Regions from separate parts of the Rhizorhabdus wittichii genome, predicted to be linked through region 2. Evidence: predicted binding sites of a transcription regulator. Region 2 holds the regulator's gene; the other holds the start of a gene.
The links. The regulator LexA, encoded in region 2, represses DNA repair genes until DNA is damaged. The targets are predictions, from matches to a motif close to GTTCCNCNCTTGTTCT.

Region 1 (4,814 bases), 120 kb from region 2:
TCTTCAGGTTGTTCGCCCGCGCATTGTGGACGGTGACCTTCTTGCCGTTGCCCTTGCGCCGCTTCGCCGGCACCTCGACCATGCGGCGGCCCGACAGATAGTCGCCGGTGAGGCTCGCCTCGTTGGCGAGGATGTCGTCGAGCGTGCCCGACGCCACCACCTCGCCGCCATGGACGCCGGCGCCCGGCCCCATGTCGAGGATATAGTCGGCGGTGCGGATCGCATCCTCGTCATGCTCGACGACGATCACCGTGTTGCCGAGGTCGCGCAGCCGCCGCAGCGTCACCAGCAGCCGGTCGTTGTCGCGCTGGTGCAGGCCGATCGACGGCTCGTCGAGCACGTAGAGGACACCGGAAAGTCCCGACCCGATCTGGCTGGCGAGGCGGATGCGCTGGCTCTCGCCGCCCGACAGCGTGCCCGAGGTGCGGTCGAGGTTGAGATAGTCGAGCCCGACATTGTCGAGGAAGCCCAATCGCTCGACGATCTCCTTGAGGATGCGCTCGGCGATCGCCTTCTGCTGCTCGTTGAGATGATCGGGCATCTCGCGGAAGAATTTGAGCGCGGGGCCGACCGCGCGGCGGGTCGACATCGAGATGTCCTCGCCCGCGATCTTGACCGCCAGCGCCTCGGGCTTGAGGCGCGCGCCGCCGCACACCTCGCAATGCGCGGCGCTCTGATACTTGGCGAGCTCCTCGCGCATCCAGGCGCTCTCGGTCGACAGCATGCGGCGCTCGAGATTGTGGATCACCCCCTCGAACGGCTTCTGCACGTCGTAGCTCTTGCGGCCGTCGATGAAGGTGAGGGTGATCACCCGCCCCTTGGTGCCGTAGAGGACGGTGTCGCGGATCTCCTCGGGCAGCTCATTCCACGGCGTCTCCAGCTTGAAGCCGTAGGCGCGCGCGACCGAGCTCAGTACCTGCATGTAATAGGGGCTGGGCGGGTTGGACTTGGCCCAGGGCACCACCGCGCCCTGCTTGATCGACAGCGCCTCGTTGGGGACGACGAGCTGCGGGTCGAAGTAGAGCTTCTCGCCGAGGCCGTCGCAGGCAGGGCAGGCGCCCTGCGGCGCGTTGAACGAGAAGAGCCGCGGCTCGATCTCGGCGATGGTGAAGCCCGAGACGGGGCAGGCGAATTTCTCCGAGAAGGTGATGCGGTTGGCGGGGACGCCGGCGCCCTTCATCGCGCCGCCCGTCTCCATCGTCTCGGCATATTGGAAGCTGGCCGGCATCTCGCGGACGCCGCTCGGCGCCATCGCCTCCGCCACCGTCGTGTCGACCAGGTCGGCATAGGCGAGGCCGTCGGCCAGGCGCAGCGCGGTCTCCAGGCTCTGGGCGAGGCGGGTCTCCATCCCCTCGCGGACGACGAGGCGGTCGACCACCACCTCGATGTCGTGCTTGTACTTCTTGTCGAGCGCGGGCGCCGCCTCGATCTCGTGCATCTCGCCGTCGATGCGGACGCGGGTGAAGCCGGCCTTCTGCCATTCGGCCAGCTCCTTGCGATACTCGCCCTTGCGGCCGCGCACGACCGGGGCGAGCAGCAGGAAGCGGGTGCCCTCCTTCAATTGCAGGATGCGGTCGACCATCTGGCTGACCGTCTGCGCCGAGATCGGCAGGCCCGTCGCGGGCGAATAGGGCACGCCGACCCGCGCCCAGAGCAGGCGCATATAGTCGTAGATCTCGGTCACCGTCGCGACGGTCGAGCGCGGGTTGCGGCTGGTCGTCTTCTGCTCGATCGAGATGGCGGGGGAGAGGCCCTCGATATGGTCGACGTCGGGCTTCTGCATCAGCTCGAGGAACTGGCGCGCATAGGCCGACAGCGACTCGACGTAGCGGCGTTGCCCCTCGGCATAGATGGTGTCGAAGGCGAGACTCGACTTGCCCGATCCGGACAGGCCGGTGATCACGATCAGCCGGTCGCGGGGCAGCTCGACATCGACGCCCTTGAGGTTGTGCTCGCGCGCGCCGCGCACCGAAATATGAGTCAGCATGTCAGCAAATGTTCCAGATTTGTTCGCGGCGCGCAAGGTGGCATGTCGGCGCACGCACCATCTGGGCGCTGGTTAATCGATTCTCAACCCTGTCGGGCGATTGTCCGCGCTGGACCGATCATGTGCCGGAGGATGCGATGTTCACGATCAACCGCAGGGAACTGGCGCACACGTTGCTGATCGCGTCGCTGTTCATGGCGATCGGGCTGGGCTGCGTCGACCGGATGATCGGCAACCCGGCGGATTTCCCCGTCGCCGAACAGGGCTGAATCCCGCCCGTCATCCTGGCGAAAGCCAGGATCTCCCTTCTTCATGGTCGGTCGGAAGGCAGTGAGATTCCGGCTTTCGCCGGAATGACGAACCCGAAGCGCGTCAGCGCGTCGCGCCCGGCTTCCACAATATGTCCCCCGCGCCGGCCCGGTTGAGCCAGCGGGCGAGCACGAACAGATGGTCGGACAGCCGGTTGATATAGGCGAGCCCGGTCGGGTTGAGCCCGACATCGGCGTCGGCCGTCACCGCCGACCGCTCGGCCCGGCGGCAGATCGCGCGGGCGAGGTGGATCGCCGCCGCGCCCGGATCGCCGCCCGGCAGGATGAAGCTGCGCAGCGATTCGAGATCGGCGTTCATCGCGTCGATCTCCGCCTCCAGCCGCTCGACCTGCGAGGGGACGATGCGCAGGCTCATCTCCGACGGCGCATAGTCGGGGCCCGGGGTCGCGAAGTCGGCGCCCAGGTCGAACAGCTCGTTCTGGATGCGGCCGAGCTGCGCGCGCGTCGCCTCCGGCAGGTCATGGGTCAGCGCGACGCCGATCGCCGAGTTGAGCTCGTCGACATCGCCGATCGCGGCCATGCGCGGCGCGCTCTTGGGCAGGCGCGACCCGTCGACCAGCCCGGTCTCGCCCCGGTCGCCGGTGCGCGTGTAGATCTTCGTCAGCCGGACCATCGATGACGCTCGCTTATTGGCGGCTCATGATCAGCAGCAGGATGACGAGGATCACCGCCAGCGCCTGGAAGGCGATGCGCATCCGCATCATCCGGTTCTGCTTGAGTCCCGACTGGTTCATGCTGCCCGCCTTCAGGTCGGCCTCGGTCGTCCTGAGGAAGGCGATGATCCCGCGCACCAGCGCCACGACGGTCGCGACCATCGCGGCGAGGATCAGGATGAAGAAGAAGGTGTTTCCGCTCATGCGAGGGGTTTAGCGCGCGACGGCCTTCATGTCTCCCTCCCTTGCAAGGGAGGGGCTTATTGTTTTGCTCTTGCCCGCAACCGCTCCGCCAACGCTCCTGCATCCACCCCCGCCTCCCGCATCGACGCCAGCGTCGGCGATCCGGCGCGCTTGGCGAGACGCTCGCCCTTCTCGTCGGTCAGCAGCGGGTGGTGGTGGTAGCGCGGCGCCGGCAGGCCGAGCAGCGCCTGGAGGAGCCGGTGGACATGGGTCGCGGCGAACAGGTCCTGGCCGCGCACCACGTCGGTCACGCCCTGCGCCGCGTCGTCGACGGTGACGGCGAGGTGGTAGCTGGTCGGCGCATCCTTGCGGGCGAGGACGACGTCGCCATGCACCTCGGGCGTCGCGGCGATCTCGCCCGCGCCGCTGTCGTGCCAGGCCAGCGGACCGGCGCGCGCGGCGGCCCGGGCAATGTCGAGCCGCCAGGCATGGGCCTCGCCCGCCGCGATCCGGGCGGCGCGTTCGTCCTCGCCCAGCTCGCGGCAGAGGCCCGGATAGAGCGGGCCGTCGGGACCGTGCGGGGCGGCGGCGCTCGCGGCGATCTCGGCGGCTATGCGGGCGCGGGTGCAGAAGCAGGGATAGACGAGCCCCATCGCCTTCAGCCGGTCGAGCGCTTCGGCATAGAGCGGCAGCCGTTCCGACTGGAAGACGACCTCCCCGTCCCAGCCGAGGCCGAGCCAGCGCAGGTCCTCCAGGATTCCCGCGACATGCTCGGGCCGACAGCGGGTCGGGTCGATGTCCTCGATCCGCAGCAGGAAGCGTCCGCCCTTCGCCCGCGCCAGGTCGTGCGCGCACAGCGCGGAGAAGGCGTGGCCGAGATGGAGGCCCCCGGTGGGGCTCGGTGCGAATCGGGAAATCGACAGGGCGTTCATTCGGACTCTTGACGGGGAGTCAACGGAAATGCTGTCATGCCCATGTCACGCTTTCCGGCGAAAGGGTGGCCACAGAGGGCGCGGCCGGTTCGGCCATAGGCGTTCCGGTGTGCGAACGGAAGGTCGAGGGCGAAGCCGGATGGGTCCTCCATCCTGCGGGAGGCCTTGGTTCGACCATGTACCACTCCGATCTCATGCGGCATCCGGACAGTTGCCCGGCGCTGGTGCTCAACGCGGACTATACGCCGTTGAGCTATTACCCCCTTTCGTTGTGGAACTGGCAAACCGCCATCAAGGCGGTTTTTTTGGAACGTGTCGACATCGTCTCGCACTATGAGCGCGAGGTGCGCAGCCCGACCTTCGCGATGAAGCTGCCTTCGGTCATCGCGCTGCGCCAATATGTGAAGCAGTCGGAGAACCCGGCCTTCACCCGCTTCAACCTGTTCCTGCGCGACCGCTTCTCCTGCCAATATTGCGGGTCGCTGTCCGATCTCACCTTCGACCATGTCATCCCGCGCGCGCAGGGCGGCCGGACGACGTGGGAGAATGTCTCCACCGCCTGCGCGCCGTGCAACCTGCGCAAGGGCGGCCGTACCCCGCGCGAGGCGGGGATGCGCCTGTTCGAGACGCCGCGCCGCCCGACCAGCTGGGAATTGCAGGAGAACGGCCGCAGCTTCCCGCCGCATTATCTGCACCAGAGCTGGCGCGACTGGCTCTACTGGGATGTCGA
Region 2 (4,814 bases):
GCCGATCTGGAGCGGCCGGTCGCGGCCGGCGGGCGCATCCGGGTGCGCGCCCGGCTGATGCCGCCCGCGCCGCCGGCGGTGCCCGGCGCCTATGATTTCGCGCGCGCCGCCTGGTTCCAGGGGATCGGCGCGACCGGCAAGGCGCTCGACCCGCCCGGGATCGTGCCGGCCGGCGACGGGCGCGGCCCGCTCGACTGGCTCGCTGATCGCCGCGCCCGCCTGTCGGAGCATATCGAGGCGCGGGTGACGGGGATGAGTGCCGGGGGCATCGCCGCCTCGCTCGCGACCGGCGACCAGGGCGCGATCGCCGAGGAGGATGCCGAGGCGCTGCGCCGGTCGGGGCTCGCGCACCTGCTGTCGGTGTCGGGGCTGCACGTCTCGGCGGTGGTCGGCGGCGTGCTGCTGCTCGCCCTGCGGCTGCTCGCGCTCAGCCCGGCGCTGGCGCTGCGCGCGCCGCTGCTGCTGATCGCGGCGGGCGCCGGGGCGCTGGCAGGTATCGCCTATACATTATTGTCGGGCGCGCAGGTGCCGACGATCCGGTCGTGCGTCGCCGCGCTGCTGGTGCTGGCCGGGATCGCGATGGGGCGCGAGGCGCTGACCCTGCGGCTGGTCGCGACGGGCGCGCTGGTCGTGCTGCTGTTCTGGCCCGAGGCGCTGGCGGGGCCGAGCTTCCAGCTCAGCTTCGCGGCGGTGACCGCGCTGGTCGCGACGCTCGACCATCCGCGCGTCGCCGCCTTCGCCGCGCGTCGCGACGAGGGGGCGGCGGCGCGGTTCGGCCGGGGCCTGGCGGTGCTGCTGCTGTCGGGGCTGGTGATCGAGGTCGCGCTCGCGCCGATCGCGCTGTTCCATTTCCACAAGTCGGGCTTCTACGGCGCGCTCGCCAACATGGTCGCGATCCCGCTCACCACCTTCGTGATCATGCCGCTGGAGGCGCTGGCGCTGCTGCTCGACATCGCCGGGATCGGCGCGCCGGCCTGGTGGCTGGTGTCGCAGGCGCTCGCGCTGCTGCTGTGGATCGCGCGGACCGTCGCGGCGGCGCCCGGCGCGGTGGCGATGCTGCCGACCATGGCGTGGGGTGCCTTCACGCTGATGGCGGCGGGCGGATTGTGGCTGGCGCTGTGGCGGACGCGGGCGCGGCGCTGGGGGCTGCTGCCCGTCGCGGCGGGCGCGCTATGGGCGCTGCTGTCGCCGACGCCCGACCTGCTGGTGACGGGTGACGGCCGCCACGTCGCCTTCGTCCTCGGCGATGGCCGGGTCGCGCTGCTGCGCGATCGCGCGGGCGACTATATCCGCGGCGTGCTCGGCGAGGCGGCGGGCGTCGATGCCGAAGCGCTGCCGGTCGATGCGCTGATGCAGGCGCGCTGCTCGGCCGATCTCTGCATCACCGATATCCAACGCGGTGGGCGGCGCTGGCGCATCCTCGCGACGCGCAGCCCCTATCGGCTCGACTGGACCCGGCTGTCGCGAGCCTGCGCCGCCGCCGACATCGCGATCAGCGAACGCCGCCTGCCGCGCGGCTGCACGCCGCGCTGGCTCAAGATCGACCGCCCGCTGCTGGCGCGGACCGGCGGCCTCGCCATTGACCTCGATCGCGGTGCGGTCGACAGCGTGGCGGCGGCGGTCGGCCGCCACCCCTGGTCGACCTTCCGGATGTAAGGGAGCAACAATGGTCGAGATCCGCACCGCGCGCCTGCTGCTTCGAGCCGTTCGTCCGAGCGACCTGGACGATCTGCACGCGGTGCTGAGCGACCGGACGGCAATGCGTTATTGGTCGAGCCTGCCCCATGCATCGATCGACGACACCCGTGCCTGGCTGGATGACATGATCGCGATTCCGCCCGCGGAGGGCGAGGATTTCGTGATCGAACATGCGGGAAGGGTGATCGGCAAGGCCGGGCTCTACCGCTTTCCCGAGATCGGTTTCATCCTGCGGCCCGACCATTGGGGTTTGGGGCTCGCCGCCGAGGCGCTGACGCCGCTGATCGGGCGGGCGTTCGACGTCCATGGGTTGGAGCGGATCGTCGCCGACGTCGATCCGCGCAATGTCGGATCGCTGAACTTGCTCAGGCGGCTGAATTTCGCGGAAAACGGCTTCGCCGAGCGAACCTGGCTGGTCGGCGAGGAGTGGTGCGACAGCATCTACCTGTCGCTGGAGCGGCCAAACCCCACCTAACCGTCATGCCAGCCTGTACTGGCATGACGAGGAGAGGGTGGATGACGTCGACAATCAGTAGCGCCGCAACAGGCCGGCGAGCTTGCCCTGGATGCGGACCTGGTCGGGCTTGTAGCGCTGCGGGTCATAGGCGCGGTTGGCCGGGTCGAGCCGGATCATCGCGCCCTCGCGGCGGAAATATTTGAGCGTCGCCTCGGCATCGGCGATCAGCGCGACGACGATCTCGCCGTCGCGGGCCGTCTCGGCGCGGCGGATCAGCGCATAGTCGCCGTCGAGGATGCCGGCCTCGACCATCGAATCCCCGGCCACCTCGAGCGCATAATGCTCGCCCGGGCCGAGCAGCGCGGCGGGCACCGACAGGCTGCTCTGCCCTTCCAGCGCCTCGATCGGCAGGCCGGCGGCGATGCGGCCGTGCAGCGGAATCTCCAGCACATTCTCGTTGGCAGCCTGCGGGACGGCCGGCGCGGCGGCCTTCGCCTTGCCCGACGCGGCGGCGGTCGGCTTGGCGGTTGCCGTCTCGGGCATGCGCAGCACCTCCAGCGCGCGGGCGCGGTTGGGCAGGCGGCGGATGAAATTGCGTTCCTCGAGCGCGCTGATCAGGCGGTGGACGCCCGACTTCGACTTGAGGTCGAGCGCCTCCTTCATCTCCTCGAACGAGGGGGACACGCCGGTCTGCAACAGCCGGTCGTTGATGAAGCACAGCAGTTCATGTTGCTTGCGGGTCAGCATGGCAAATGCCCTCGTCGGGAACGGACGGAGAACATTTAGGCAACTGGCCGGAATCTGTCAAGCGATCGGTAAAACCGGCACCTCGGCGCCTTCGTCGAGGCCGGGCGAGTCCGGCGGGCGGACGATCAGCAGCGCCGCGTCGACCAGCGCCGACAGCCCCGCGCTGTCCTGTCCCGACAACGGCACCGCGCGGCCGCCGGCCCAGCGTCCGCGGAAATATTCGGCCCGGTCCCGCGTCGCCGCCAGCGGCGCGCCGAGCCGCGCGACGACCGGCTCCGGCACCGGGTTCGCCGCGCCGAGCAGGTGCGCGATCAGCGGCTTGAGGAACAGGGTCGCGGTGACGAAGGCCGACACCGGATTGCCGGGCAGGCCGAGTATGATCGTGTCGCCGAGCGTGCCGATCATCACCGGCTTGCCCGGCTTCATCCGCACCTTCCAGACATCGATCCGCGCGCCCGCCTTCTCCAGCGCCGGCAGCACCAGGTCATGGTCGCCGACCGAGGCGCCCCCGGTCGTGACGATGATGTCGGCGCCCGCCGCCATCGCCGTGAAGGCGGCGGCGATCGCGTCGAGATCGTCGCGGACGATGCCATGGTCCTGCACCGCGCAGGCCTCTCCCCGCAGCAGCGCCGCCAGCATCGGGCCGTTGGAGGCGGGGAGCAGCGCCCCCGGCGTCGGCGCGCCCGGCGCGACCAGCTCGTTGCCGGTCGACAGCAGCGCAATGCGCGGCCGACGGTGGACGGCGACCGCGCCATGGCCGCCGCTCGCCGCCAGCGCGATCGCCGCCGCGCCGATCGGCGCGCCCTCGGGGATCAGCAGGCCGCCCTCGGCGAAGTCGCCGCCGCGCCGGCGGATGTGCGCGCCGATCCGGGGCGGCCCCTCGCCCGTCATGGCCAGCCGGTCGCCGTCGCGCGCGGCCTCCTCCTGGACCAGGATCACGTCGGCGCCCTCGGGCACCGGCGCGCCGGTGAAGATGCGCGCGGCTTCGCCCGGCGCCAGCGCGCGGCCGAGCCCGCCGCCCGCCGCGCTCTCGCCGACCACGGTCCACGGGCCCGGCCGTTCGGCGAAGCGGATCGCATAGCCGTCCATCGCCGACAGGTCGGCGGCGGGCTGGGTGCGGCGGGCGCGGATGTCGGCGGCGGCGAAGCGGCCGGCGGCATCGAACAGCGGCACCGTCTCGATCGCCAGCGGCGCCTTCAGCGCGAGCATGCGGGCCTGCGCCTCGGCGACCGCGATCAGGGCCATCAGGCGTCCCCGACCTTCCAGTCGCCCGACTTGCCGCCGGTCTTGGACAGCAGGCGGACGCCCTCGATCCGCATTCCCCGGTCGAGCGCCTTGGCCATGTCGTAGACGGTCAGCAGCGCGGCGGTGACGGCGGTCAGCGCCTCCATCTCGATGCCGGTGGTGTAGGTGGTGGCGACGGTCGCGGTGGCGCGGATGCCGTCGGCCTCGATCGCGAGGTCGAGGGTGACGCCCGAGATCGGCAGCGGATGGCAGAGCGGGATCAGATCGGCGGTCTTCTTCGCCGCCATGATCCCGGCGACGCGCGCGACCGCGAGCACGTCGCCCTTCTTGACCGATCCGGCGCGGATCGCGTCGAGCGCCGCCGCGCCGATCAGGATGCGGCCCTCGGCCACCGCCTCGCGCTTCGTCTCCGCCTTGGCCGACACGTCGACCATGCGGGCGGCGCCCTCGGCGTCGATATGGGTGAGCTTCGGGCTCATGCCCCGGTCAGCAGCCTGCGCGTCGCCGCGGCGAGGTCGTCCTGCCGCATCAGCGATTCCCCGACCAGGAAGCAGCCCACGCCATGCTCGGCCATGGCGTCGAGGTCGGCCTTGGAGCCGAGCCCGCTCTCGGCGACGAAGGTGCAGCCCGCGGGCGCGTGGCCGACCAGCTCGTAGGTGCGGGCGAA

Region 1: a site for LexA is predicted at 1,998-2,013, ahead of uvrA (excinuclease ABC subunit UvrA). Genes of this name have one in related genera too.

The regions. Positions count from the first base shown of each region.
Region 1 is NZ_CP059319.1:3,540,142-3,544,955, reverse strand. Features, by position in the region: gene uvrA (excinuclease ABC subunit UvrA) at 1-1,987, opposite strand, end outside; gene HRJ34_RS29490 (hypothetical protein) at 2,125-2,256, shown strand; gene HRJ34_RS16985 (cob(I)yrinic acid a,c-diamide adenosyltransferase) at 2,360-2,929, opposite strand; gene HRJ34_RS16980 (twin transmembrane helix small protein) at 2,943-3,173, opposite strand; gene gluQRS (tRNA glutamyl-Q(34) synthetase GluQRS) at 3,230-4,084, opposite strand; gene HRJ34_RS16970 (HNH endonuclease) at 4,261-4,814, shown strand, end outside.
Region 2 is NZ_CP059319.1:3,423,308-3,428,121, reverse strand. Features, by position in the region: gene HRJ34_RS16445 (ComEC/Rec2 family competence protein) at 1-1,656, shown strand, start outside; gene HRJ34_RS16440 (GNAT family N-acetyltransferase) at 1,667-2,173, shown strand; gene lexA (transcriptional repressor LexA) at 2,228-2,902, opposite strand; gene HRJ34_RS16430 (molybdopterin molybdotransferase MoeA) at 2,960-4,147, opposite strand; gene moaC (cyclic pyranopterin monophosphate synthase MoaC) at 4,147-4,626, opposite strand; gene trpC (indole-3-glycerol phosphate synthase TrpC) at 4,623-4,814, opposite strand, start outside.